DNA from 3 places in the Glutamicibacter sp. MOO4 genome. Region 2 is predicted to be linked to each of the others. Evidence: predicted binding sites of a transcription regulator. Region 2 holds the regulator's gene; each other region holds the start of a gene.
What was found. The regulator Rex, encoded in region 2, represses fermentation and respiration genes when NADH is low (regulators of the CRP and FNR family bind a similar motif). The targets are predictions, from matches to a motif close to CTTGTGAANNNNTTCACAAG.

Region 1: the regulator Rex is predicted to act here: its motif matches at 3,290-3,309, upstream of AC1Z3F_RS04835 (glyceraldehyde-3-phosphate dehydrogenase).
Region 3: the regulator Rex is predicted to act here: its motif matches at 5,792-5,811, upstream of AC1Z3F_RS15800 (queuosine precursor transporter).

The regions. Positions count from the first base shown of each region.
Region 1 covers NZ_CM167800.1:1,063,682-1,073,420, forward strand. Annotated here, with positions in the region: gene AC1Z3F_RS04820 (exo-alpha-sialidase) at 1-1,794, opposite strand, end outside; gene AC1Z3F_RS04825 (YaaA family protein) at 1,947-2,753, opposite strand; RNA gene rnpB (RNase P RNA component class A) at 2,915-3,269, shown strand; gene AC1Z3F_RS04835 (glyceraldehyde-3-phosphate dehydrogenase) at 3,473-4,930, shown strand; gene AC1Z3F_RS04840 (winged helix DNA-binding domain-containing protein) at 5,060-6,106, shown strand; gene def (peptide deformylase) at 6,119-6,691, opposite strand; gene AC1Z3F_RS04850 (acyl-CoA dehydrogenase family protein) at 6,716-7,864, opposite strand; tRNA gene AC1Z3F_RS04855 (tRNA-His) at 8,735-8,810, opposite strand; tRNA gene AC1Z3F_RS04860 (tRNA-His) at 9,157-9,232, opposite strand; gene orn (oligoribonuclease) at 9,389-9,739, opposite strand, start outside.
Region 2 covers NZ_CM167800.1:2,043,353-2,053,091, reverse strand. Annotated here, with positions in the region: gene AC1Z3F_RS09605 (ArsR/SmtB family transcription factor) at 1-241, shown strand, start outside; gene gdhA (NADP-specific glutamate dehydrogenase) at 399-1,742, shown strand; gene AC1Z3F_RS09595 (helix-turn-helix domain-containing protein) at 1,999-2,223, shown strand; gene AC1Z3F_RS09590 (30S ribosomal protein bS22) at 2,362-2,460, shown strand; gene AC1Z3F_RS09585 (HAD family hydrolase) at 2,562-3,368, opposite strand; gene AC1Z3F_RS09580 (glutaredoxin family protein) at 3,431-3,676, shown strand; gene AC1Z3F_RS09575 (redox-sensing transcriptional repressor Rex) at 3,743-4,378, shown strand; gene AC1Z3F_RS09570 (hypothetical protein) at 4,480-5,271, opposite strand; gene AC1Z3F_RS09565 (histidine phosphatase family protein) at 5,450-6,112, shown strand; gene AC1Z3F_RS09560 (TlpA family protein disulfide reductase) at 6,117-6,740, shown strand; gene AC1Z3F_RS09555 (cytochrome c biogenesis CcdA family protein) at 6,749-7,504, shown strand; gene resB (cytochrome c biogenesis protein ResB) at 7,600-9,132, shown strand; gene ccsB (c-type cytochrome biogenesis protein CcsB) at 9,125-9,739, shown strand, end outside.
Region 3 covers NZ_CM167800.1:3,373,281-3,383,019, forward strand. Annotated here, with positions in the region: gene AC1Z3F_RS15775 (S8 family peptidase) at 1-2,177, opposite strand, end outside; gene AC1Z3F_RS15780 (FBP domain-containing protein) at 2,547-3,035, opposite strand; gene AC1Z3F_RS15785 (hydroxymethylpyrimidine/phosphomethylpyrimidine kinase) at 3,408-4,229, opposite strand; gene AC1Z3F_RS15790 (hypothetical protein) at 4,264-4,878, opposite strand; gene AC1Z3F_RS15795 (TetR/AcrR family transcriptional regulator) at 5,003-5,659, opposite strand; gene AC1Z3F_RS15800 (queuosine precursor transporter) at 6,064-6,774, shown strand; gene AC1Z3F_RS15805 (ABC transporter ATP-binding protein) at 6,840-7,535, shown strand; gene AC1Z3F_RS15810 (hypothetical protein) at 7,525-9,126, shown strand; gene AC1Z3F_RS15815 (GNAT family N-acetyltransferase) at 9,136-9,591, shown strand; gene tgt (tRNA guanosine(34) transglycosylase Tgt) at 9,664-9,739, opposite strand, start outside.

The DNA of each region.
Region 1 (9,739 bases), 980 kb from region 2:
GTAGCCAGCACCCGCGGGCAGGTTCGAGTAGCGGCAAGTGCCCGCCGGGCTGGGCTGTCCAATTGGCCTGGCGGCAAACGGTGAGAAGTTACCCGCAGTTGGTACGACCCATTGAGCGATGTTTCCAATGCTATTCACACGGAAGCTGTACGGAACTTTTTCACCGACCGCATATGGGTCCACGGCCAAGTCTCGACTCATATCGGTGCGTTGACCCGAAATGTTAAGTCCAGTGGTTTCTTCGCCGGTGATCTGAGCGGACACAGATACCTGCGAAGTTTTTCCAGTACTACTCGTGAACTGCAACGGTAGACTCTGGTTTCCAAGCGCGGTGGACGCGACAGTGACTGGAAGGTTGATGGTGGTGCTGGCGCCTGCGGCAAGATTGGTGACCGATTTTGCTGTGGCGCTGAATTGCGTTGAGGCGCCCACCGCGATGGCGCCCGAGAGCTCCTCGTCTTCCTGGTTCGTGATGCTCACTGGAACGTCAAGAGTGGATCCTGAGCTGGCGGTGAACGTTTCTGCCTGCATCGGAGCACAGACGTAGTTCAACCATTCTTCATCGAATGTGGCAAGCTGCATGTCGTCGGTGTAGTTAGCTTCGTAGAACACGCCAAATTTTCCATTATCCAAGACATCGGCTACCGAGTACGCGGAGAAACCACGACGAATGGTGCGCAACCCTGGCCACGTTTTTCCGTCATCGCAAGAAACTCGAGCTGAAACGTTGGAGCGCGAAGTTTGTGAATTGGCTCCGGTATACAGCAACTTTTTGGCCTGCGCACTGTTGGCTTGCGCATCCGGGAACATTTGGGTGATGTGTGCGTTATTTGTGGGATCGGGGAGGTTCCTATCCTGGGTGACCTCCGAGTAGCTGTGGCCACCATCATTAGAAATAGCTACCTTTCGATAGCCACCGCCGGCGTTGTCACGGGAATTGAGCATAAGCCGCCCGTCGGAAAGTTCAACCACTTTGTTCTCGTCCATGGCCTGTCCGGTGAATTCTCCATGTTTCCACGTCGCTCCGTGGTCATCGGAATACACCGAGAAGGCTTGAATCGCTCGGGTGCCATCGGCCTGCATGACATCTCCGGCGTATTGCTGAACGAGTCGCCCCGCGTATTGGCCGCGGGTTATCTGGATGCCTTGACCGGACGTGGCGAAGGTCGAACGTACAGCGCCGGGGACCGCGCTGTCTCCTGGTTTGACGACATCGGTAATCAGTCGAGGCTTGCTCCACGTGGCTCCGTCATCGGTGGATTCGACAACAGCTGCGCTGAGCACTTGCCGGTTGGCATCGTCATGGCCCCAAATGCTCCCTACGAAGCCTCGATCCTTGGAGTAGACAAAGAAGGCGAAGGTCTTTCCGCTTTCGTCATCCACCACATAACTGGGGTCAGAATAGCCGTGCTTTCCTTGTTCGGGGGAGCCGGTGAAGCCGGCTGCGACAGTGGTTACTGGCCCCCACGTTGCACCGTTATCGGTGCTTTTGCGCTGCACGATGCTATTGGGGTTCGGTGCATCTGAGGCGTTTCCCGGACGGCCGTCCCACGCGGCGAGAACTACCCCGTCGCCCAAGTGAGCGAGAGCGGGGATGCGATAGAAGAAGTTGTTTTCGGTGCGGTCGGTTCCGAGATTTATTTCTTTGAAGGTTCCCGGCGGCACCGCAGGGTCCGCTTCCTCTAATGTGGTGGCCGCTAGGGCCCCGTTTGCGCTGAAAAGGGGAATGGTCAGGCTGACTGCCAGTGCAGCGGTCAGGATTCTACGGTGCTCGTATCGAAAATGGCTTCGCATGGGCTGGTTCCTCGCAGGGGTATGGTTCCTGAAAATTGGAAGGACGTATGACGTAGGACGTCATACGTGAAGCCTATGTGAATTGAATCACAAGCGGAAGAGGGAAAGTTTGTTCTTTTGTCGTGTGCGCCAAGACGAGAGGCTGATTCTTACTACTTTGTGGTGGTGAACTGATGGTCTTCGGGGAGCAGAATATTTAGTGCTTGACCCTTTTTGTCGTCCACCAGGGTGGCCTCCCACTTAGATTGAATCAGTTCAAGCAATTCCGTCGCCGTCTTGGGCTCGACTTCTTGCTGAACCAAGAACCGGGCAACTTCGCCGCGAGTGTGTTTGGCGAAGTGCGATACGACCTTCGGAACACCGTTGCGTAACTGAAAAACATTGACGGCCACGCTATTTCCGTTGCTTGGCTTGTAGGCTGCCGTGTAGGTACTTGAGCGTGCGTCGATGATGAGCTGGTTCCCGGCCATCTCGTCCAATACTGGAGTTAATCGTTTCTTCCACCAGCTCCCGAGCCTGCCCAGTGGTTCAAGCTTGGTGGACATAGAAAGTCGGTACGGTGGGATCCGGTCATCAAATCTCACGGCGCCCCACAACGCAGAAATGACCAGAATGCTTTGATCTGCCCGCAGCTTTGCTGGCTTATCCAACGACGCGTAGTTCAAAGCCTCAAAAAGCACACCTGAATAAATATCGTGTGCCCTGGCTGCCGGTTCAGTGTGCAGTGAGATATTGCGAGCTACTTCGTTAGCTAGTGAAGCTCCAACGCCTAAGACTTCCATGGCGTCTTCGCGAGCAGAAACTTGCGCAAGAGAATCGATGACTTGGTGACGATCATCATTTAGTTCCGGAAACGAGAGTGTTTCCAATTCAAACGGAGCACCTTGAGTATGGGCTGTCTTGCCTTCAGAAGGCGGCAACAAAATAAGCACGCCTTCCAGCCTATCGGAATTCAACACTCAACCTTTGTCGGTGAAGACTTGCTGATGCTTTGAGCTACGCGTGCATCCAGTGCGTATCAAATCGTTCGTGGTTAGGTATTTTTGGAGAATCTCCGTGTCGGACACCTCGCTCAGAGCGTTACGGCAGGCAAAGTCCCGGGGCTAGAATGGTTAACGAATGGGATGGCCAGACGGTCGCGTGGCAAGCAATTGTCCCGAGGAACGTCCGGGCTCCACAGAACAGGGTGGTGGGTAACGCCCACTCGGGGTAACCCGCAGGCTAGTGCCACAGAAAATAGACCGCCAGGTTTCCTGGTAAGGGTGAAACGGTGGTGTAAGAGACCACCAGCGTCCCGGGTGACCGGGATGGCTTGGTAAACCCCACTCGGAGCAAGGTCAGACAGACTGCGTTATGAGGGCTGTTCGCCCCATGCAGTCGGGTGGACCGCTAGAGGCTGTCGGCAACGGCAGTCGTAGATAGATGACCGTCCCGCTTCGGCGCGACAAAACCCGGCGTATCGGCCATCCCATTCACCATATTTTTCCTCACTTCTCAAGTGAGATGATTCACAGATCTTGGTGCCCGGAAAATTTCTGCGCAGTTTAGAATGGAAAATGTACTTAGTACTTACGAGGATGATCCTGTGACCTCGTACCACCGCAAAAGCAATGGTGCTTCCCACGGTGCCAACCGACTTTATGGATCTGCAAGTCGGCTGAATTGGAAGGATTTTCCTTTGACCCAGCAGTCTGTCGTCGCCCAGCAAGAATGGAGCGGGCGCGAAGAGCTCGCCGAGGCCATGATTCCACTGATCGGACGTTTGTACCGCAAGAACAATGTGGTGCCCTCCGTATATGGCCGCAAGCTGATCAATCAGTCCTCAATCGACATCATCAAAGCACACCGCGTTGTGCGCCGCATCGATGGCGAAGAGCTAAGCCTGAAGGCAACCAAAGCAATTCTCGATGAAATCGAGACACTCAATGTTGGCTCGGTCGCCGTTGACCTTGGCCGCTTGAACAAGAAGTTCAAAGAATCTGGCTCCGTTGACCTGAACTCATTTATCAGCAACGAACTGGGCGAAAAGGTCGGCAAGGCCGGCGCTACTGACGCAGAACCAAAGGACGTAGTGCTCTACGGTTTTGGTCGCATTGGTCGCTTGCTCGCTCGTATCCTGATTGAGCGTGGCGGTTACGGCTTGCGTCTGCGGGCAATCGTTGTGCGCAAGGGGTCGGATGATGACATCGTTAAGCGCGCGTCATTGCTTCGCCGCGACTCGGTGCATGGCCGCTTTGAAGGTTCGATCACCGTCGACGAGGAAAACAACACCATCCTCGCTAATGGAACACTGATCAAGGTCATCTACTCGAATGATCCAGCAACCGTTGATTACACCGAATACGGAATCAACAACGCGATTGTTGTCGACAACACCGGACGCTGGCGCGATGAAGCTGGCCTGTCCCAGCACCTTGAAGCTAAGGGTGTTGCTCGCGTTCTACTTACCGCTCCAGGTAAGGGCGACTTGAAGAACATCGTTCACGGCATCAACGATTCGTGGATTACTGCAGAAGACAAAATTGTCACCGCAGCATCGTGCACCACCAACGCCATCACCCCAGTGCTCAAGGCGCTGAACGACAAGTTCGGCGTTAACCACGGACACGTTGAGACCGTTCACTCGTTCACCAACGACCAGAACCTGATCGACAATTTCCACAAGGGCGAACGTCGCGGACGCGCAGCTGCACTGAACATGGTGATCACCGAGACCGGTGCAGCCAAGGCTGTTGCTAAGGCACTGCCAGAGTTCGAAGGCAAGCTGACCGGTAACGCAATTCGCGTACCAACCCCAGATGTCTCCATGGCCATCTTGAACCTGACCCTGGAGAACGAAACCAGCAAGGAAGAGTTGAACGCTTACCTGCGTGAAACTTCGCTGACCTCGAACCTGCACAAGCAGATCGACTACATCGATTCCCCAGAAGTGGTTTCCACCGACTTTGTTGGCTCACGTCGTGCCGGCATCGTTGATGGCCTGGCCACCATCGTTTCGGGCAAAAACGCTGTTGTCTACGTTTGGTACGACAACGAGTTCGGTTACTCCTGCCAGGTAGTGCGCGTGATCGAATCGATCGCTGGCACCCACCCGGTAGCTGTTCCAGATGTGAAGGCTGAAGCCGTCAGCGTCTAGAACTAGAGTTGTACGACTTTTCGGGACCATACTTCGCGCATGATGCGTGAGGTACGGTCCCGAAAGTCGTTTAAGCCTCAGCCCGTTCCTGCTACGCTCGGCTCTAGGTGCGAGAGATAGGGCAAAGACGTGGAACGAGAGCGGTTGTTGGCCGCACGGATGCGCAGTCAGAAATTACGTGAGCCTGCACAAAGCTTGCTGGGTGCAGCCGAGCATATGTTGGCGATTCAAGCTCAAGACTTCACCGCCGGACGTTATGCCTTGGCTCAGCGGGTAGCGTCCGAACCGAACCGAGCACAGGTTAATGAGCTGTTCAATGATGGCCAGCTCGTTCGTTCGTGGACCATGCGTGGCACCCTGCATATCTGTAGGTCACAGGACGCCAAGTGGATGGTGCAGGCGGCCAGAGAGCGTACCCTGAAAACAGCTGCGACTAATTTGCGCGCTTTGCAGATAGATTCGCAAACCATTGACCGCGCCTCTACCATCGTGACCAACCTGCTCATTGACTGCCAAAGAGCCAGTAGGGCCACAATCTTTGCCGAGCTAGAGAGTCACGGGATACAGACTAAAAATCAGCGCGGACTTCATGTGCTCTTGGTGCTGGTACAAAACGGGCTGATCTGCTTGGGACCGATTCCTGGGCAGGCCAAACTGATCGCCCAAGACTATGTGCTGGTAGATCGCTGGATCAGTGATCACCGTGTGCCTACAGATCCGATGCACGAATTGCTGCTTCGCTACCTAGGCTCCCATGCACCTGCGACTTTGCGTGGTGCCGCTTGGTACACGGGACAAACCCTGACAACGATGCGCAAGGCGGCCAATGAGGTGGCCGATCAGCTTGTGGCAGTAGGGCAAGACGAGCGGGGTGAGGATTACCTCGTAGTTGCCGGCTCTGCCACGCATCAAGAGCTTGAGAGCTCTGGCGAGGTGGAACTACCCAAGCGGTTGTTAGGCCCGTTCGACGAGTACTACCTGTCCACCGCGGATCGGCACCTGATCGCCGATGCACCCATGCAGAAAGCGATCATGCCAGCTACCAACGGCATGTTTAATGCATTCTGGATTGAACAAGGGCGAGCCACGCAAGTGTGGAATACAAATGTAGCGCCGACCGATACACTCGGTGCGGCGCTACATCAGCGATATCTTGACTTCAAGACTGCAAACTAGGCAGCCAAAGCGTTAGTGACCAAAAGGGTCCTCGTCGGTGCCAGGCAACCAGGTAATGCCAGGTACGCCCCAGCCCAAAGACTTCTTGGCTTTGTTCCAACGCTTATCCCAGCGAGGTTGGAGCTTATCTACGTAGAGGAAACCATCAAGGTGATCGTATTCGTGCTGCATCACCCGGGCGAACCAGTCGTGAGCCTCGAAGGAGATCGGATTTCCGAACTCATCAAAACCTTCAACCTTGGCATAGTCCGCACGCTTGAGCGGGTAGTTCAGCCCAGGGACCGACAAGCAACCCTCGGACTCGTCATCAACGTCTGCCGGAGCTTGCGACACCTTGGACAGGGTTAGCTTCGGGTTGATGATGACACCACGCTCAGGAGCGGTGTCCTGGTCTGCGTAGACATAGGTGAATAGACGTAGACCGATACCAACCTGCGGAGCAGCCAGTCCCACGCCGTGGGCTTCGTCCATGGTCACGTGCATATCTGCAACAAGCTGGCGTAGCTCATCATCAAACTCGGTGACTTCTACTGCGCGACGATGAAGAACAGGTTCTCCATAAACTGTGATCTGCCGGATTGGCACGTGATCAGGTCCTTTCAAAAGTGCTTAAAGTGCTCGTCCAATAGTTTCACGCATGATCTCACTTGTGCCACCAAAGATGGTCAACAAACGAGCCGCGGTGAAGGATTGAGCAATTGGGTACTCCATGATGTAGCCATAACCACCATGGATCTGCAACGCCTTGTCCGAAAGCTTTTTCGCGCTCTCACTAGCCCAAAGCTTCACTTCGGCAGCTTCCTCAGCACTAAGTTCGCCCTCGTTAAACGCAACAACCGCCTGATCAACAAAGGTCTGGGTGACATGCGCCTCAGTTTTCAGGTTAGCCAGTTCAAAGCGGGTGTTCTGGTACTCGGTGAGGGCCTGCCCGAAGGTTGAACGATTGGAGGCGTGCTCCAGTGCTTGCTCAAATGATGCGCTGGCGATGGCAGATGCTGCTACCGCAATAGCCAAGCGTGCCTGAGGCAACTGTTCCTTGACGTAGGTTAGTCCCTGCCCGATCTCACCAATGCGATCAGCATCAGAAACCTTGACCTCATCGAAGAACAGCTCCGCGGTGTCAGAGGCACGCAGTCCCATCTTGTCGAAGGGAGTGCCGTTGCTGTAGCCCTCGGAACGCTCAACCATGAACAACGAGAACGACTGCGCCGTGGCGCGACCGCTTTCACCGTCAGTACGGGCAAGCACTAAAGCGGCATCTCCGAATGCACCATTACCAATAAAGGTCTTCTGACCGCTGAGCAGCCAACTCTCACCATCACGTACGGCCTTGGTGCGCACAGCGCGTAGGTCCGAACCAGCTCCGGGCTCAGTGAAGGCGCAAGAAGTGATCGTAGAACCATCCACCATGCGAGGAAGCCACTTGGCCTTCAGTTCATCGGTACCGTAATTGATCAAGTACGGCAGAACCAGATCATCGTGCAGATGGAAGGCCAAGGCAAGGGCTAGGTGCCCGGCACGGACGAACTCTTCATCAAGAACGACACGGAATCGGTAGTCATCGATTCCCATTCCGCCAAACTCTTCAGGAACAGCAAGCCCAAGCAAGCCGTTCTCACCGGCTGACTGCCAAACCTCACGTGGAATCTGGTGGTCCTTCTCCCACTGGGCGTATTTTCCGGAGACTTCACGAGTATTGAACTCCGTTGCCAATTCACGGAACTGCTCGTGGTCCTCTTCAAGAAGTGCGCGTTTCACAGGGGGAGTACCTTTCGGTGGATTGGACGCAGGCAAAAGCACAGAGGCCTGCCAAAGTACAACATCCATTATGGGTGGTCGAGCCAACTCGCGCCTATTTGAGCTGTAAAACTTTGCATCAAGTCGCAAAATAACGCTAGAAGTCTCGAAAAACAGGGGGATAGACCCCAAAAATCAACAGATTCGAACATAGTTTCGAATATGGTGTTGAATTTGCTGAAATGTGACAAGAAGGCAACAAGTGTTGGAGCGGAACGTCATGCGCTCGCCGAACCCCAGCCAGACTCAGCGCAAAGTGCGGAAGTCCGAAGCTGCGGTAAAACCTCCTGAGTCGGTCGGTTGATGCAACGTAGGGGCCTGAGTAGGTTAGTTCAGCTGTTCTATGGGGTGCCCCTGGTAACGACCAATTGTGCGCGAGTCAGGTGATCCGTATTTCGATGCGCATGAGTAGACAAGCGTTGAACGGGCCTAAGGGTAATGCGAGGCCTCGATGCTAGTTGGTTGGACTAAATCTCCTCTGCACCACGTGGACCTGTGCATCCAACTGGTATTGCTCCGAAAGGTACGGGCGTCAAATCATTCACGTTACATACTGTGCCCATTGTCGAAAGCATGTTGAGTGGGGGACCGAGCAACGGTTTGTGCGCCGCATTGAGCGGTCTGGGTGATCAGGAACGCGCTCGCCGTAGGTTCCGCGTCAGTGCCCACTGCTTTTGATTCAAAGTGAGGCAAACTGCGCATCTGCGGTTCTTGGGTTGCGTTTGTTGAACCCTGAATGGATGTAAGTACGCGGACCAGAGCTGCGTCAATAGGACTGAGAATGCAAAAGACTCGATTCGGAACCTAAGTTCTGAATCGAGTCTTTTGATATGGGGTGAGTAACGGGGTTTGAACCCGCGACCTTCTGGACCACAACCAGACGCTCTACCAACTGAGCTATACCCACCATGTTCACTTCAATACTAGTCAGACGCTCTAGAGCTGGTGACTAAGTATCGGGCAACGAGAAATACTATACACGTAGTTTGCCGTTCAATACTAATCTCAATACTAATCAGGAAAGCGTGAGCCGTTGGTTTGTGACCAGAGGCTCATTTTCGAGTCGAAATGCCGACCGGGCGTCTTTGCAAGTGTGCCATTCATCCGAGCCTTGTGGGCAAATCTTGCGCGCAAAAGAAGCGGAAGCCTAGCGTGGGCAATGGTGTCGCCAGCCGATTACCGGATGCTCGCAAGAGGGTGAACGAAGAAAAGGCTTGATTTGAAACCTAAGTTTCGAATCAAGCCTTTTGATATGGGGTGAGTAACGGGGTTTGAACCCGCGACCTTCTGGACCACAACCAGACGCTCTACCAACTGAGCTATACCCACCATGTTTGCTTTATTACTAGTCAGAATGCATTTGAAAACTGATTTCGTATCTGGCAACGAGAAATACTATACACATATTTCTCACCTATTAGCCAATCGGGAACCCCAGGGGCGCTATGCAGTGCATCACTCTGCGCCCCAAGGGTTCCGGCGCGACTACTGGTCGTCGCTGGTAACGATTTGAGCTGCTACAGCTTTGGCCTCGTCAGTGCTTAGTCCGGGAGCTGGAACCATGATGGTCTCTCGGTAGTACCGAAGCTCATCAATCGAATCTTGAATGTCGCCTAGGGCACGGTGGTTGCCGGTCTTGGCAGGGGCCGCATAGTGTGCCTTCGGGTACCAGCGACGGCTCAGTTCCTTCAGCGTGGAAACATCAATGATCCGGTAGTGTAGGTGCTCAATCACTTCAGGCATATCCCGAGCCAAGAAGTTCTTGTCCGTCCCTACCGAGTTGCCACCGAGCAGCGCTTTATTTGCTTCAGGAACATGCTTCTTGATGTACTCCAC
Region 2 (9,739 bases):
CTACAGCATCGATACCTCCGCGCTAGAGCAGCTTGTTCGTTGGTGCGCCGATCTGCTGCCAGAACAAGTACTCGAAGAGCAACAAGAACTCCATGAATCTGAAGCGGGCACTGAGCTGGCAACAACCGCCAACCCCACTGCGCAACAGATTGGCCGCAGCGTTGGCCGAGGCCTGGAACAAGTTACTGGACGTGCTCAAGAATTCTTGGAGCGGCTTCCGCGCTTTGGCCGCCGTCGCTAAGTGATCCCCAGTTTTCAAGTTACGGTTGTGTTTCTGGTTTTTAACGGCAAATTTTAGCTCGGTGTGTTCTCCATGACACTCTCGAAAGGGGGACAGTGTCGCCACGGGTAAGTTTCCCAGTGCGCATGTTCCTGCCCCGTTTGATGAGGAGAGAAACTTGGATACGCACTTAACAACGATTCGTGATGAAGTTTTCCGTCGTAACCCCGGAGAATCAGAATTCCACCAAGCGGTCACCGAAGTATTCGACAGCCTTGAAGCTGTATCGCTCAAACATCCCGAATATGCTGAAGCAGCGATCCTGCAACGCTTGTGCGAACCCGAACGACAGATCATTTTCCGTGTGCCGTGGGTTGATGACCAAGGTCGAGTCCAAATCAACCGAGGCTTCCGCGTTGAGTTCAACTCCGCATTAGGCCCGTACAAGGGTGGACTGCGTTTCCACCCCTCGGTGTACCTAGGCATCGTCAAGTTCCTAGGCTTTGAACAAATCTTCAAGAATTCCCTAACCGGTATGCCTATTGGCGGCGGCAAGGGTGGGTCTGACTTTGATCCACGGGGAAAGTCCAACGGTGAAGTTATGCGCTTCTGCCAATCGCTCATGACCGAGCTGTACCGTCACATTGGCGAATACACCGATGTGCCTGCCGGTGATATTGGCGTGGGCGGCCGCGAAATCGGCTATCTCTTCGGACAGTACAAGCGCATTACCAACCGATACGAATCTGGCGTCTTGACCGGCAAAGGACTGAGCTGGGGCGGCTCGTTGGTTCGCCCGGAAGCAACCGGCTACGGGGCCGTGATCTTCACCCAAGAAATGCTCAAGACCCGCGGCCAGTCCTTCGACGGGCAACGGGTGATCATCTCGGGATCCGGCAACGTGGCCATTCACGCCATCGAGAAAGCTGCCAACCTAGGTGCCAAGGTCGTGACCGCATCGGACTCGGCCGGCTACATCGTTGACGAAGATGGCATCGACCTAGAACTGCTACGCCAGATCAAGGAAGTTGAGCGCGGACGTATTGCCGAATACGCACAACGCCGTGGAACCAGCAGGGTGCACTACGTTGAAGCTGGCAGCGTGTGGGACGTTGCTGGAACCGTCGCACTGCCCTGCGCAACGCAGAACGAGCTGGATGAAAGTGCCGCGAAGAAGATGGTGGCCGCAGGAACCATTGCTGTTGCCGAAGGCGCCAATATGCCAACAACCGCTGCTGCAACCTCACTCTTCCAAGAAGCCGGGGTGCTCTTTGGCCCAGGTAAGGCAGCCAACGCAGGTGGCGTGGCAACCTCAGCGCTGGAAATGCAACAAAACGCCAGCCGTGACTCGTGGAGTTTCGAACACACCGAGCAGCGTCTGACCGAGATCATGGTGGGCATTCACGACCGATGTGCGACAACCGCTGACGAGTACGGCATACCAGGCAATTATGTTGCCGGTGCCAACATCGCTGGCTTTGTGAAGGTAGCGGACGCCATGCTGGCCCAAGGCGTCATCTAGGGGAATCCTTTGATTACGACTCGCGTGTCACAGCCGGTTGTATTGGACCGTGGCTCGCGAATTGTCTCAATTAAGCAACAAAATTTTTGATTCAGATGCGCCCTGAAGTGTTGCGTGATGCGAAAGTTACCAAAGTGCGATTAGACTAGGACAAAGCGAACGTGAACCTGATCGCCGATGTTGATCCAAAGTCGTGTAAGTTCACCTTCGCTAGTAACGCGACGAAATAGAGATCAGCGTCAGGAGAATATCCCGCATGACGGATAGACAGAATTTTGCAGGAGCCCGTTTCATGACGGTAGCCGAAGTGGCTGACATGATGCGTGTTTCCAAAATGACGGTTTATCGGCTGATTCACGCAGGCGATCTGCCTGCCGTTCAGTTCGGTCGCTCCTATCGTGTACCGGAGAACGCTGTCGAATCCTACCTAAGTGCCGCGGCTATTGATCCGCAGCACGGTACTGGTTCATACGGCCGTTAGTCCGCACGATGGTCAGAGCATGACCGAAAAGCGGGTAATCTATTAAGGAACGTTTAACGTCCGGTCAACCTTGTCCTTTTGCTTGCGTGCAAGCAGATATTTTGGGTTGACGCATTTATTAGTTTGTGAGGAACCATTATGGGCTCTGTTATCAAGAAGCGCCGCAAGCGTATGTCCAAGAAGAAGCACCGTAAATTGCTTCGTAAGACTCGTCACCAGCGTCGCAATAAGAAGTAAATCTACTTCGAGCACTTTGCCGCTAGGCAATCATCGCCACCGATATGCAGTTGAACTGCAAACGGTGGCGATTGCTTTATCCAGAAGTAACTAACACCCTGCTAAGAGCCGGAACGGCGCAGGATAGAGCGCCTAGCGGCCCACAGCGCACCGATGACTCCGGCTGCTCGCAGGCTGAGCTTGGCGGCTCGTTGGCCGGTGCGGAAATCGTAAACTTGCCAGCCTCTGCGCTTGGCGTAGGCACGTAACCGAGCATCCGGATTGATGCACACAGGATGGCCAACGGCTTCTAGCAATGGAACGTCATTGTAGGAATCCGAGTAGGCCCAGGAACGCGAAAGTGAGATCCCGCGAGCCTTAGCCAGGGACCGAACAGCTTGCGCTTTTTCGGCTGCGTGAAGAATTGGGCTAGCCAACGCCCCGGTGTACAAACCGTCCTTACTTTCCACCACGGTGCCCAAAGCGCCGGAAAGATTGAGCCGATCCGAGATGACATTCGCCACTTCCAGGGGAGTGGCGGTGACCAGCCAGACTTCGCGACCTACATGCAGGTGCTGACGGGCAATGGCCACGGTCCCGGACCACAGCTTCGGTTCGATGAACTCGTCATAGATCTCGTTGCCGATTTGCTCAATTTCGGCCACCGGGATTCCGCGCACCATCATCAACGCACGGTCACGAATCTGATGGATGTCGCCCAAATGCTCGCCACGGGCGGCATAGCGCAGTTGTTTCAACGCGAACCATAGGATCTCGCGGAATTGGAAGAATTTGTGTTCACGGAGTTTGCGCGCCAGTAGATAAAGCGAGGCACCGCGAACCAGGGTGTTGTCCACATCAAAAAATGCGGCGACGGTACCCGATGCCGGAGCTTGAGACTGCGTGGAGTCAAATTCTGAGGAAGACATTTGATCCAGTTTATTTCATCTTAAAGTTCAAGCGTGGTTACGGCTCGTGAGATTATGGACAGGTGAGTACTTTGCATCAGATTCAACTGTTGGTTAGAAAAGACTGCCACCTTTGTCACGCCGCTCGGCAGACAGTGGCAGAAGTGACGGGCCGGTTGAATATGGAATTTTCTGAGATAGACATAGATCAGAATCCTGATCTGTTGGCAAAGCATCATGAAGAGGTTCCAGTGCTGTTCATTGACGGACAGGTCCGAGACTTCTGGACCATCGATCCACAACGGCTTGAGCGTCTGCTCACCAACTAGCAGTTGCCACAAACATGAACATGCGCGGTGCTCGCTTAGCCCATTGGAAAGTGCAGGGGAACGAAGATGTCTGAGCTTGAAGCTCGTGTCCTGCCTGAAGCCACCTTGGCTCGACTCACTCAGTACCTGCGGGCGTTGAACACTCTCGAAGCCCAAGGGCGCGAACGCACCAGCTCCGGGGTGTTGGCCAAAGAGGCTGGGGTGAACCCCTCAATCTTGCGTAAAGATCTTTCATGGCTCGGCTCCTATGGAACGCGTGGAGTCGGTTATGTCGTGCGAGAACTGGCTGAACACATCAGTCGGACCTTGGGGCTGAACCAAGACTGGAAAGTAGCGATTGTCGGTGCCGGTAACCTGGGCCGCGCGTTGAGCGGATACGCGGGTTTCACTTCGCGTGGCTTCAACGTCAAAGCCATTTTGGATGTTGACCCTGCCCTAATCGGTGACAAAGTCGGTGAACTGACCGTTGAGTCAATAGCTGATCTTGCCCAAGTAGTAGCCCGCGAAGAAATCAATATTGCGGTGCTAGCGGTCCCTGGTGATGCTGCTCAAGATCTCGTTTACGTACTTGCTGAAAATTCCGTGCGATCGGTGCTGTCTTTTGCCCCGAAACCTTTAAAGGTTCCAACCGGCATGAACCTACGCCGTGTTGATCTGTCGACAGAATTACAGATTCTGGCTTATCTGGCCGTGCAAGGCTAACCAACTTTTAGCAATAAAAAAGGCGTTGCCTGTTTTTGTCAGTGATGACAAAACAGGCAACGCCTTAGCTATTTGCCCTGAAGTCAGGGCGCTACAGCTGTTTACCGGTAACCGGCGCGACGAGCCATGCGACGGGCTGCAATGTATTCGGATGATGGACGAAGCCAAGCAAAGACCACACCAGCAATGCCAAGCAATACACCAATGATGTAGACCGCGCTCAGGACACCGGCCTGGGAGTCGCCGTACATGCTGATGGCGGACACGGTTGAGAACATGCCGAACAGTGACAGTACAGCCAAGATGGTAGCGATGATGCGCATCGCGCCCACACCACGGCCTACAAAGAAGCCCACCAAGAAGTACAGAAGTACCGAGATGATGGCACCAACAATGCTGATGCCGGCCACTACCGAGCTGGCCTGTGCCATGAACGCTTCGGGGCTGTTCATCATCTGCTGCAGGGTTGGGTCGTTAGCCATTTCAGGCGAACTTTCCATCTGCGTTTTTAGTTCTGTCTCCACCGCTGCCCACTGGGAAGCAACCATGTTGGTGAACAGATTTGAGGTGGAGATCATCCAGCTAGCAATCGCACCGACAACACCCGAAAGCAGAATCAAGATAAAAGCAATCTGCAAGGTCTTTGGTCGGGTTGCTGGAGGCTGAACTGCGGCGTAGCCACCCTGGGTAGGGAACTGGTTGTAGCCAGCAGTCATCGGAGCTTGTGCGTAAGGATCTTGCCCGGCTTGCGGGTTCTGACCGTATGGGTTTTGACCGTACGGGGAAGGCTGCTGTGCATACGGGTTTTCACCGTAAGGGTTCGGATTTGAACCTTGAGCGCCGGACTCAGGATTGTAGGGCTGGCCGGGTTGATTCGGGTCGTAATTACTCATGATCCATCATCCTTTAGGGGTCAACTTGTTGTTGTGTTCAAGACTAGTACTCGGCGCTGTGAGCTACCCCATCCAAAAGGATGGTTTTTCTATATGGGAATCCCATGCATGGGCTGTGAATAGTTGATGGTGGACACAATATGACTATTTTGCACTGAACATTTGAGACACTGGAAGTATGCCTTTATCGACCGTCCATTTGTTGCGCCACGGGGAAGTTTTCAACCCTGACCGTATTCTTTACGGACGGATCCCCGGCTACGGGCTCTCCGAGCTGGGATTCAAAATGGCTGATGCGGCCGGCGAATTTTTCGCTCAGCGTCAGGCCGAGGGAGCCAAGGTGGTTCGCTTGGTTGCTTCGCCATTGATCCGTGCCCAGCAAACCGTTGCTCCCACCAGCCACGCCCTGAACCTGCCGATTCGCACTGATGACCGTGTCATCGAAGCCGGTAACAAACTTCAAGGCCTGTCCAAGGTCGCCGAGCACCTTCGTCAGCCGAAGTTCTGGCCATTGTTGGTCAACCCACTCAAGCCATCATGGGGCGAACCTTATGCGCAGCAGGTTCAGCGCATGCGTGAAGCCATGGATGCGCATCGTCGCGCTGCTGTCGCCGAACACGGCGAAGGCGCCGAAGTGATCATTGTTAGTCACCAGCTTCCTATCTGGGTCACTCGCCGAGCAGCCGAGAAGAAGCCGTTGTGGCACGACCCGCGTCAGCGCGAATGCACGCTGGCCTCGGTCACGAGCTTCGACTTTGAAGGGGACGAATTAGTCTCCGTGCGATACACCGAACCAAACCCCGAGCTACTGGCCGGCGCAGCGAATATTCCTGGAGCCTAAGCAAATGACTGATCCTGTGCCAACCCCGCGCAATCTGAGCCGACGCACCATGCTGCGTTCGTTGATGCTTACCGCCGCGATCGTTCCTTTGGCTGCCTGTGGCGCCAAGGAAGATACGTTGACTGCGCAAGCAAACAACGGCGATGGGAAAAACTACATTGCTGGCGACGGAGCTGTGCAGGAATACGTAGCATCCAAGCGCAGTGAACCAGTAGAGATCACCGCGACCACGTACCACGGCACCGACGTTGACTTCAGCAAGTGGGAAGGCAAGCCAGTAGTGATGAACTTCTGGTACGCCGCCTGTGCGCCATGCCGTATCGAAGCTCCAGATTTGAAGAAGTTGGCCAACAAGTTTGGTGACAAGGTGGAGTTCATTGGCGTCAACGTGCGTGATGAAGCGGAGGCAGCCAAGGCGTTTGAACGCACCTTTGACCTTCCTTATGAATCAATCCAAGACACCTCTGGCGATATTCAGCTAGCTATGACCAAGTACGTGCCTTTGCAAGCCGTTCCTTCCACCCTGGTCCTAGACCGCAAGGGACGAGTGCGCGCCCGCGTTATTGGTGCAGCGGATCCGGGCACTTTGAAGTCGCTGATCGATACTGCTTTGACCGAAGAGTTGTGAGCTAGGCGTTGACCTCAAATCCATTTGCCGACATCGTCCTAGACGGGTCGTTATTACTCGCGTCGCCGGTAGCGGTGTTGGCGGGATTAGTATCATTTCTTTCTCCCTGCGTTCTGCCACTGGTTCCCGGATTTCTTGGCTACGTCACCGGTCTGACCGGAGCGGATCTCAAAGAACACCGACGAGGCCGGGTAGTCCTTGGAATCTTGCTGTTTGTTCTTGGATTCTCCGTAGTTTTCATCGCAGCTGGCGTGCTGTTCAGCCAGGCGACCGCCTGGTTAAAGTTTAATGGATCTTGGGTCACCCAGATTCTGGGCATTGTCGTAATTTTTATGGGCATCGTCTTCATGGGCGGATTCTCATGGATGCAGCGTGACCGTAAGATCCATAAAAAACCACCAGCCGGGCTATGGGGTGCTCCGGTCCTGGGCCTGACCTTTGGTCTAGGCTGGGCACCGTGCATCGGCCCAACCTTGAGCGCGGTACTAATAATGTCTACCGGTGGCGGAGCCAACGTCGCACGAGGCACATTGCTCACGGCGTTCTACTGCCTAGGACTAGGGTTGCCGTTCATCCTGATAGCCCTTGGACTACAGCGCGGAATGCAGGCATTAGCGTTCTTCCGCAAACATCAGGTATTCATCATGCGTTTTGGCGGCGCAATGCTCATGGCCCTCGGCGTAGTCATGGTGACTGGCCTATGGGGCACTTGGGTGTCAGAACTGCAAAACTGGTTTGCCAATGAAGTGAGGTTGCCAATTTAATGGCGAAAAAACAACGGAAGTCCAAAGGCACCCAAGACGCACCCGCATTAGGGTTTGTCGGTACCCTGCGGTGGATCTGGACTCAACTTACATCCATGCCAACAGCGTTGTTCTTGCTGTTGCTATTGGCTGTTGCTGCTGTACCGGGATCGATTTTCCCGCAGCGTCCCTCGGGGCCAGAAAACGTCGTAGGCTACATTGACCAGCACCCGGTGGCCGGTCCATGGCTTGATCGCTTCCAGATGTTCAACGTCTATTCCTCGGTCTGGTTCTCAGCGATCTACATTCTGCTGTTCATCTCCTTGGTTGGCTGCATCATTCCGCGTGTGCGTAAGCACGCGCAAGCACTGCGTACTCCACCACCACGCACTCCGGCTCGCCTGAACCGTTTGCCGCAATATACTTCCTACGAGATTCTCGAAGGTGAGTCGGATACCCCCGATGATGACCAAATCATTGAGGACTCCTACAAGATCCTGAAAAAGCGTGGTTATCGAGTAGAACGCCGCGAGGATGCGACGGGACGTTCGGTAGCAGCAGAACGTGGTTACGTTCGTGAAATCGGCAACCTGATGTTCCACATCTCGTTGATTGGTGTGCTGGTTGCCGCCGCCGTGGGTGGGGCCTTCGGCTACACCGGACAGCGTGTGGTTGTTGAGGGGGAGACCTTCGTTAACTCGCTGGTTGCCTACGACTCGTTCACTCCGGGAACCGCGTTTAATGCTGACAAACTTCCTGGTTACTCGGTGAAACTCGATAAATTCGACATCGTCTTTGACCGTGAATCAGAGGCACATTTTGGACAGCCGCTGGACTTCACCGCGCACGTGCAGGTCCGTAAGACTGCGCAGTCAGAACCGGTAAAACAAGACCTGAAAGTGAACCATCCGCTACGTATTAATGGCGCGGATGTTTACTTGGTGGGCAACGGCTATGCACCGGTCATCACCGTGCGTGATGGTAAAGGCAACGTTTCTTACTCGGGTCCGGTAGCTTCGGTTCCGCAGGACTCCGTTTACACTTCAATCTTCGTGCTGAAGGTGCCTGACGCTAAGCCCGATCAGCTGGGCTTCCAGGGATTCCTACTTCCTACCGCGCTGGTAGATGAAAAGGGATTTGGTATCTCGGGAGATCCTAACGCGATCAACCCGCAGCTGCACCTGAACTCCTTCTACGGTGATCTAGGCCTAGACAATGGCAATCCGCAGAACGTCTTTGTGCTGGATACCGCGAAGATGAAGGCACTGAACAGTCGCGACCTCGACGCCGGTGGTATTCGTCTTGAAGCTGGCCAGACCTACGATCTTCCAGATGGCAAGGGAAGCATCACCTTTGATGACCTCAAGCGCTACGTAGCCTTGGATGTGAACTACGACCCGGGCAAGCTGCCAATTGGTATCTTTGCGGCTCTGGCTCTCATCGGACTTGGCGTCTCGCTGTTTACTCCGCGTCGTCGTGTCTGGATCAAACTGGTGCAGGTTGATGGCAAGCGTAGTATCGAATATGCGCTGTTGGCCCGTGGCGAAGACCCACGACTGGAACGCGAAGCTTCAGAACTACAAAAAATCTTTGACAAGGCTTGGCCATTGGCAAGCCAGGAGCAGAACCAAGGAGCAGTAAATGGGTAACGCTGGGGCATTATCACCAATTAATGAATCGCTGGGTGAATACAGCCAGTTGTTCATGCTGCTGGCAGCCATGGTCTATGGCGTAGTCTTCATCATCTTTGCTCTTGATTTGGCCAAGACAAACAAGTCCATTACCGAGATGGACTCTGCTGCGCTCAAGCGTGACGAAGAACTGCTCGTTGGTGCTGGCAACGTTGTTGCTGGAAGCAATCGCAAACGCCGCGGCGAAAATAGCCGAGCAGATCACATCAGTGAAGAGATCGTCTCGGACAAGATGACCTACACCAGCTTCTCGGCGAAGCGCCCCATGGCGCGCATCGCCGTAGTGCTGATGTGGCTTGCCGCTGCGCTTCACGGTTTCGCTGTGGTTTCCCGTGCTCTGGCTGCTCACCGTGTGCCATGGGGCAACATGTACGAGTTCCTCACCACCGGTGCATTCCTTGTTGCCTTGGTGTACCTGATCATTCTGATCATCAAGGACCTGCGCTTCATGGGTTCGTTCATCTCTGGTCTGGTCACCTTGATGCTGTGTGCAGCTACCATCGGTTTCCCTACTCCAGTAGGTCACCTGGTGCCAGCGTTACAGTCGCCATGGATCGTCATCCAC
Region 3 (9,739 bases), 1.3 Mb from region 2:
TTGTAGGTCTGAGCCTTGTCGCTGGTGTTCTTCACGGTGATCTTGCGCTGTGCGGAGTAGCCCTTCTTACCGTCAAGCTCAATCACGCCAAAGACCACGCTGGTCAGATCCGGTGCTTCAGAATCGTAGGCAAATGCTGGAGTATCCAATGCAGCATCGGCCATCACTCGGCCAGCACCCACACGGTTTGGTCCATAAGCTTCGCCATTGGCTGCCTTGATATCGGTGGCAGCGGTATTCATGATGACGCTCTTAGCCTGGTACGGGGTGTAGTCGCTGTCCTGAAGAACCAGAGCTGCGATACCTGCAACCAGTGGGGTAGCCATCGAGGTGCCCGACATGACTGCGGTACCTGTGCCGGTTCCGACGCCTACCGAGCTAATCTGCGTACCTGGGGCTGCTACGTCTGGCTTCACCACACCGTTGGTGCCGTGTACGCCACGCGATGATGAGGAGTTCAGCGTGTCACCTGCTCCTGATTCGCTGGAGGAGGCTCCAACAAAATCAGGGGACAGGGTAACCTTCAACGTTCCGGCTTCAGCAGCTGGACGCAATTTTTCGGACTGATCCAAAGTGAACTGAGCACCTGGGATCGTAGCGTTACCGGCAATGCCAGCGTCGAAGAGGTTAGCCTCGGAATCCAAGAGCACTCCGGTGGCACCGGCGGCTTCAGCGTTGTTGAAGCGAGCGCCGGATCCACAAGGGAATTCGCCGTTCTCGCTCCACTTGAGCCAAACCCACTTGCCTTCCAGAGAACCTGCTTCGAATGGCTCGCAACCAAATTCATTGCCAGCCGGGGCCATAACTACATCGCCCGAGAGCGCAGCAGCATCAGCCTTGGTGTAGTTGAAGTTTGCGGAGTACTGTCCGGAGGCCGAACCGGCAACATCACTTGGTCCATCAATCTGGATTTTATCCAGGGTGACGTGTGAGCCTACCGAGTTGGCTACGGTCAGTGAGGATCGCGAGTTACCTGGCGAACCGCCGACGTCGGTGACATCTCCTGCGTTACCCGAGGCTACTACCGAGAGGATGCCGGCCTTGGTCAGGGCATCAACAATGTCGTTTTCCGGATCCTCGGTAGGTGAGTGATCTGAACCCAAAGACATGTTCACTACCTGGGCGCGGTCGGAGAAATCGCCGTCACCGTTGGGATCCAGAACGTAATCCAGTGCCTGGCCCACTACCGATGAGGAGCCGGAACAGCCAAAGACGCGAATGCCGATGAGCTGTGCTTCCGGAGCGGAGCCGGGGCCAACTTTCATCTCTGATAGGGCCTTGGCATCAAGGTCCGAGTATTTTCCGGTGAAGGTGGAACCATCTGCGTTTACGCCGTAGCCTGCGGTGGTGCCCGCAACGTGGGAACCGTGGCCGGCTGCTTCACAGTCCAATGGGTTGGGGTCTGGGTGCGGAATCGGCTGGTAGGTGTCATCGGCATCGTTAGCGTTGTAGTCATCGCCAACAAGGTCCCAGCCACCAATGAACTTATCGCCGTCGCGCAGTTTTGATTCTGCAGAAGGAAGTTCCGTTGATGCTTGGGCTTGCTTATAGGCTTCCAAGGTACCTGGCCCACCGAAGCTTGCGTGGGTGTAATCAACGCCGGTATCCAGTACAGCTACCTTGACGCCTTTACCGGTCTTGTCCAAGGACTTCCAAGATTCCAAGGCCCCGGTATCAACGACCGACGAGCGGTTGGAAGGCTTCTTTGGAACGATGGAACTGATTTTTGCTACGTCACTACGTTCAGCGAGCTTTCGCAGATTATCCGCGTCACCGGTCAGCGCCACACCCTGCAATGCATTGTGGGTGGTGTAGATGATTGAAGACTTGGACTCGGCGGCGAGCTGCTTGCCCTTGGCCTTAACGTCCTTGTCCATCTTCTTTACCTTGGCAGCATCTTTTTTCTTGCCTGATTTTTTGACGGTTTCAAATGCTCCGTCGCCCTCAAATTGGACAAAGACGGATACCTTGCCGCTGGCCTTAGCTAGTGGCCCTGAAACCTTCAGTTTTGATAGCGCCTGGGTGTCGCTAATTGGTAGCGAGAAAGCTTGTTCGCCATCTGCTGGTTGGGGGATACCTGCTGCACTTGCCGGTCCTGACAAGGTGACAGCCATTGCAAGTGCAGTGGCTGACCCCAAGATCAGACGCGGCACTCGTTGCGTGCGCCGAGTGACCATGATTCTCCTAGCTGGGCTGGATAGCGGTAGTGCTCCCGTCATGGGCGGGCGAAAATGGCAAAGCGGTGCGAGCTTTGATGATCGTCCGAGGCCCACGTCCGCTAGTACGAGGGCCTATAGCTAGGAATCCTAGGTGACCCACAGCATATATCAAGGGGTTGTTGAATAATTTTCTGTAAACGGTATCGTGCGTGGCTTGGCGGTTTCACAATAAAATCCGCGCACCACCGCGACAAACCCGCCCAGCGTTAGCGACCGAGCGCGTCGATTTTTTAGAAAAAATAGACGCATTGTTACTCAGCAGTTGGCTAATGCTAGGCGGGTTTGTTGTTGGTCCATCGAGGTGAACCTAGATGCTATGAGCCGTGGTTAGAGGCGGTTCAAGAAGCTATGAACTCGCTCGTCGAGTAGCTCGATGCGTTCGGCAACAACCACCATTGGATCCGGGTAGATCGGATTTTTTGGAGGTGGAATGCGCACATTGCGTGAGCATTCGAAGTTCAGGCAAATCAAGGTGCCCAAGGTGTCACCGTCACGTCCGGCCTGTCCAGCTTTGCGTGTGGTCCACATGCCCACGGCAACAGGAATGTTGACGTCTCGGCACATCTCGCACATGGTGACGTTGGTCGGCTTGCGCTCGCCACTTGCTGGGCGCAACAAGATGCCACGGGTGTTTCCTGAACTATCGGTGTGGAACAGGTAACCGCGCTGCTGCAACTTGGAATCTCGCCAACCCAAGTACTCCATGGAATCCCAGTCCAGGGTGGCGAAGTTCTCTGGAAGCGTCAGTCGCTTTGCTTCTTGGCGGGTGGCGTTAACGAAAGATGAGCGAATGATTTTTTCGGTCAATGGCTGCATGATAATCCTCAAATTATCCGCGCACAGAAAAAGGGCGCACGGAAGTTTTAGTCAAAAAAGGGAGACTGAGGTCTGCAACGTAAAAAAGATGCGGGTGCGCCAATCAAAGCCCGCAGGCCTAAACCTTTGGCGGGAGACTTTCTAGCTAACCCCGTTCGACGCGCAGACGAACGGGTGGAGCGTCAAAGTGGCTTGCATAGCCGACCGCCCTTTCCCGTGACCTATTCACGCATCGAAATAAATGTTCTAAAGCAACCGTAGCAAGAGTGATCGAAACTTGCCAATGAGCGTGATCACGCTTAAACGTGGTGCCGGTCGCATTCAATAATGAATGCGACCGGCACCATGGTGAATCAGGTTTTGACCCCGGGCTTAGCGGCGTCCACCCTGCCACAAGGCATCAAATGGGGTGTTTCCCGAAACGCGGTTGCGAATGCCCTCGGTAACAAAGGCCTTAGCCGTGCGGGCAGCTTCCAGCGCGGTAGCGCCCTTGGCGAGCTCCGCGGTCACGGCTGCTGCCAGTGAGCAACCAGCACCTGAAACGGCGACTTCGCCGATCTTCTTTTCGCGAAGAATTTCTAGGGTTGTGCCGTCGTAGAAGACATCAATAGCGTCTTCGCCAGCGATGCGTACCCCACCCTTGGCCAATACTGCAGCGCCGGAGATTTCGTGAATCTTCTTGGTTGCTTCGACCAGATCTTCTTCGGTGCTGATCTTCAGTCCGGAAAGCTGTTCTGCTTCAAAGTGGTTTGGGGTCACGAAGGTAGCTAATGGCAGCAGTTCGGCCTTCAACGCTTCGTCGGTATCCAGTGCGTGGCCAGGTTCCTGACCCTTGCAGATCAAAACTGGGTCCAGCAAAACGTTGTCCCACTTCTGGGACTTCAATGCGGTGGCCACGGTGTTGATGGTTGCTGGTGAACCCATCATGCCGAGCTTGACGGTGCTCAACTTGTCTTCGTAGCAAGTTTGGATTGCTTCGAGCTGATCTGCAATGACCTGCTGATCGACTGGCACAAAGCGGTGGTTCCACGAATCCTTAGGATCAAAGGAGACAATGCAAGTCAGGGCAACGATGCCGTAGGTTCCCAGTTCCTGGAAAGTCTTCAAATCGGCCTGAGCACCTGCACCGCCGGTGGCTTCGGAACCTGCGATAGTCAAGGTTATGGCTGGAGCAACAATGTTTGTATTAGTCATAGTCTCAATTGAATGTAGTACGGATTTCGAACGGTTAGTTGTGCTGCCAGAAAGTCAGCGTGGTCGCTTTGGACCAACCTTCAGGCAAGCTAGCAGCATGCTCTTGCGTAGCTACCATCAGTAGCCAAGGCAGTCCATGGCTGAAAGCGGATCCGGCCAAGTTGGCCAGTACCGCGCGGCGGGCGACATCTGGATCATCGGGAGAGAACAAGTCCGGGTCGCTGAGCAGACCGTACGTTGCACCAAAGTGCATTCGTCCGCGGGCGACCGGGCGGTCAAAGTCGGTCACCTCGACAACATCATAGTTTTCCATGGGAGCTTCAAAAAGCCCTGAGGTGTCCGCCAGCTTGACGACTTGTTCTACATCTTCTGGCTTACCAGCTAGCAAGTGCATGGTTGCACTTTGCTCCCAGCCCTCGCCCTGTAACTTTGCGACGGTGCTGTCATTAGCTGGGCCCAAGAAGATCAAACGCTGTGCATCGGACGGGGCGGTCCATGAATCATCAGGCCAGTAACGAAGGATCTCTACGTCGTCGCCGTTTTGATTCACTGAACGAATTTCCTGCTGGTTAGGGAAAGACGCAATACGATCACGCAATAATGCGTAGCCGCTGGTCCAACCTGGTAGTGCTCGCGCAGTTCCGCTCATAGTGCTGCGTTCTCCTTTTGAATCGCTAGGGGTCACCTATCGGCATCACTGACTTTACGCCTAAAAACTGGGCAATACTCAACTGTGTTTCTAGGATTTCTCTGTCAGCGAGGACAGCCGATATCTAGGAAGCTTTAGACCGCTTTAGCGCCGAGCTCACCGAATGATCCGTTTCCATCTTGCCAGCGGTTTTTGGATCAATGAGCGACAGAATGTCTTCAAAGAGGGAACGGACTACCGGCAGACGGCAAAGCACTGCAAATTTAGCGACCACAGGTGCCAAATTTTTGATCAGCGTATGTGAACGTCGTTGCTCAGGGGACTGGTCAAAGGCCCACGCGGTGAACACCTGCCGCGCAACAAGTAGCAAGAACCGGGGGAGATCTCGGCGGATACCTAGGGGAGGCAGAGGCCGAGCGCCACCAACAGCCTGTTCCCACATCATCAGTTCAATTTTGGTTACTTCTTCATTCGCATGCTCGCCAGAAAGCAAAACCTTCAAAAACGCCGGCCCGAACTCATGATAGGGAGCCAAAGATTGCACGCCAGCTTCCAGCACGATGCGAATGTTGGTTTCTAAGGTATTGCCCTCATCGAGCCCGTCTTGGCACAACCGCAATTGCTCATTGCGTAAGTTCAGCAGCAGCTGCGCGACGATGTCTTCTTTGGACTCGAAGTAGTAGTACGCATGTGAAAGCGCTACCCCAGCATTGGCAGCGATGACCCGCATGCTTGATGCGCGGTATCCCTCAATGGCAAAACAGTCCAAGGCAGTAGCCAAAAGTTTGGCCTGCGTCTGTCGACCTTTTTCAGTGCGCGGTTGGATGCTCTTGAGCCTTTCGAACGGAAGCTAATGGAGTTGATTCTAGCATTTATTGAACGCGTTCAAAAAACTAAAACTTTCATGCGGATGCAAGCGAGGGCAATCACTAGGGGAGTAGATTCCTCGATTTACTGTTTCGAAGAATGCCAGATGAGATGCGGAATTTTGAGATCTAATGGTTCGAAAACTAAGTTGCACGTTCAAGCGTTCCTAAGTCGAGGGCCGTCAGCATGGGATACTTGCTAGGTAAGTGCTAATACAGCGGAACCGCGCGCTGGCATTAAACTCCACCCATTCCTTTGAGGTACGAGCATGCCTTCGCGACGAAGTTCTGGCGAACCACTTTTGACAAGGACAACTACATGGGCGCGAACAACGCCGAAAACAACCTGACCAAAGCCAATAAAGCGGTCTTCGCTTCAGCGGGGTCACCATACTTTTCCACGGTGCTCACCCTGATGGGTGCCATCGTGATCCTCTCAAACATCGGTGCATCCAAAGGCGTAAGCTTTGGCCCAATCATCACCGACGGAGGATTCTTTCTCTTTCCGTTGGCCTACATTCTCGGCGACGTTATTTCCGAGGTATACGGGCTAAAGGCTGCACGGCGGTCAATTATTCTCACCTTCGCACTCGCCTTCTTTGCGGTGTTCTCCTTCTGGATCATGATCCAACTACCATCCGCCGAGTTCTACGACGGTCAAGAAGCACTCGAACGCACGCTGGGCCCAATCTGGCAGATCGTTCTCGCTTCGGCCTGCGGCTTCTTGGTTGGACAGTTTGCTAACTCGTGGGTGCTGGTCAAACTCAAGGAACGTAGCGGAGAGCGTGGGCTCATTGGACGACTGATTGGTTCCAGCGGCGTCGGCGAATTCCTCGATACCCTGATTTTCTGCTCTGTCGCCGCACCGGTCATTGGTATTGCCGATGCGCCGAACTTCATCAACTACGTAGTGGTCGGTTTTGTCTATAAGACAGCTGTCGAAATCATTCTTGTACCGGTGACTTCGCTGGTCATCAAATGGTTCAAGCAACGCGAACCAGGCTACATCCAAGCCGTAAACGCTAAGTAGTGAACAAAGGGCATCATCCGCGAGGACGATGCCCTTTGTGGTTGTAGCGGGATAACGTTACAAGCATGCAGACAGGTCAGAGCACCAAGATTGTCTTGGAAGCACGCGAGCTGATTATTGGCTACCAACAACGCGTCATTTGTGGTCCGCTAGATCTGCAGGTTTCCGCAGGCGACGGGGTGGGAATCATTGGAGCCAACGGTAGTGGCAAATCTACGTTGGTGCGCACCATCCTTGGACACCTATCGCCGGTGCAAGGCACTGTCGAATTTCTAGGTCTGCCCGTGAACGAGGACTCGCTAGCCTTCCGCCAGCATGTCGCTGTCCAGATCACCGATGGAGCGTTTTTTGAAGAACTCACCGTTGCTGAACACCTTGAATTGGTGGCTCGCGGCCACAATCTGAACTCTTGGAAACAAAGCGTCAGTGAAGAGCTGGAGTTTTTTGAGCTACAACAAGTGGCCGGGCTACTGCCCAGCGAGCTCTCCTCCGGCCAGCGTCGCAAGGTGCTGTTGGCGGCGACACTCATTCGGCCTGCACAGCTGATGATCCTTGATGAACCGGAGCAACGTTTAGATCTGCGTATCCGGCAGAAACTCTATGATCGATTGGCCGTACTCAGAGGTTCCGGGACGACACTTTTAGTAGTGACCCACGATCCGCAGATGCTGCGTCACTGTTTGAACCACGCCTTCTTGCTGAACGAAGATCAAGGTGAAGCCCTTCACTCCGAGGCCGGAGCGCAGTGGCTTGAACGCTAGAGAAAAACTTCTGCAGGAAAACAAATTTGATCCGCAGCAGTTGCTCAACCGCGCAAAGCGACGGCGCAACTTTTCAGAACGCTTTGATCACTTCTCTGATGTCTATGTATGGGTGCTGGCCGCGGTTGTTGCTTTGGCATATCTTTTCAGCGCGATCTTTGGCCTCATCTTTGCTCTGCTTGGGCAGACGGTAGCTCACGTACAGACACCGTGGACGGTATGGAGTTTGCAAGAGCTGTCGCCGGTACTGCTCATGCTCAGCGCCATCTGTGTTCTACGGCTGTTTTTATACCTAGGGCCTGTAGGCGTGAATGCTGCCAAGGCGGACTGGTGGCTGCCGTTACCAATTAGCACCAGGCCCATTCTCGGCCGATCGATTCGAAGCGCACTACTGACTGGATTGCTGACCAGCAGTTTTGTAGGGGTGCTTTGGCTGATTGTCATGTTTGGTTTGGTCGGTGCTTATGAACCGCTGGTAGCCCTTTACGCACTGATTAGTTTTGCATTATCCGGAGTGCTCTTGACCAGCCTTGCGGTTGTGTTGCAAAGCTACGGGCTGCAACCACGTGCACAACGCTGGCTGGGACGCTGCATCGTGGCCGCCATAGTTGTCCTTGCAGCATTCTGGTTCTTGCTTCAGGTGAACATTCCGTGGGCAATAAGTGTCGTCGAAGGTGCGTCGAGCTCTGTGCTCCGGTTATCTGCATGGGCTCCTGCCGCAATCGGTTTGCTGTGCTTGAGTGTGCTCAGTACTTGGTGGGCATGGAAACGCAGCCCAAGGATCGGGGCGCGCGACATGCGCGTAGCCGGCGAGCATCAACGCTTGGCCTTGGGCTCTGCGATGCAAGCAGATACCAGAGGCGCCGTGGAGCCATCTTCGGCTTCAATTGGTCGCAGGCGACGTCGTGGGAACAAGCTTGCTTCCCGACTGCCGGTGGCCTGGCGCATTCTGGTGTTGCGTTTACTGCGAGGCGGGCGCTGGCATGCAACGCTGGGGTATCTGGTGATGGTCATGGCGATGGTTGCGACTGTTGAACAGGTGGCCAACCCGCTGAGCGCTCTGCTGTTTTACCTCGTGCTGTGTTTGTTGCTGACGATAAATGTAGCTGGAACTATTTCGCCTTTGATCTCGCAGCCGCAACTGACACAACACCTGGGACAATCTGCGGTTAAGCTACAACGAACAGCGGTACTTTTTGCAGTTTTCTATTGCGTGATCGCGTTGACCACGCTCACTGGGGGACTGGCGTTGCTGGGCGTCGTTCAGCTGAGCAATTTCTGGTTGTGGGGTGCAGCAGTGATCGTCGTCTCCCTTGGAGGGGCAGCAGCCAGCCTAGGTCATGCGCAACGTAAAGAACGCGACTGGGAGAGCCTGTTAGGTGGCTCCACCAGCGATACAACAGTGGTCATGGTTCTGATGAATGAAGCGTCCACCTTAATTCCAGCGGTGGCCACTTACGCGCCGCTCTTTGCTTTAGTGCTCAGTCCTGAAACCGGAATTGGTTGGCCGCTGTGGGGAATTTCCGTGCTATTTGCTCTCCGGGCCCTACGACCATTTCTCGGACGGGCGTACGCAGGTTTACGCGGATAGGATCAGAAGATGAGCGTAGAAATTTCAATTCATAAGCCGGAAGACCTCAGCACTGAGCAGCTGTATGCGTTGCTCAAACTGCGTACGCACGTTTTTATTGTTGAGCAGCGTTCTTCTTACCCGGATTTGGATGGTCTGGACCTCGTTCAAGGAACCCTGCACCTGGGCGCATGGGAGGACGGCGACTTATTGTGCACCGTACGCATTCTTGATATTCACGGTGAAAACCCGCATATCGGCCGTGTTGCTACGAAGGCGGAAGCACGGGGTCGAGGACTGGCCGGAACGCTGATGAAGCAAGCTGTTTTTATGTGCCGCCCGGACGTTCAGATTCATCTCGGCGCTCAAACCCAGTTGGAAGACTGGTATGGAAAATTCGGATTTGAACGATGTGGCGAAGACTTTGATGATGACGGAATCATGCACTTGCCGATGATTAGACGAGCGGCGACTGCCTCAGCCTAGAACATGACAAAGGGTGCTCATTTCCCGCCTGACGGCGGAAAATGAGCACCCTTTTTAATTGTTATCCGACTACTATGCCACCGGCTGACCCTGGGGATCCGGCTTGCCAGCGTAGTAGCTAGCCAAGACCTTATCCTTGAGATTAAAG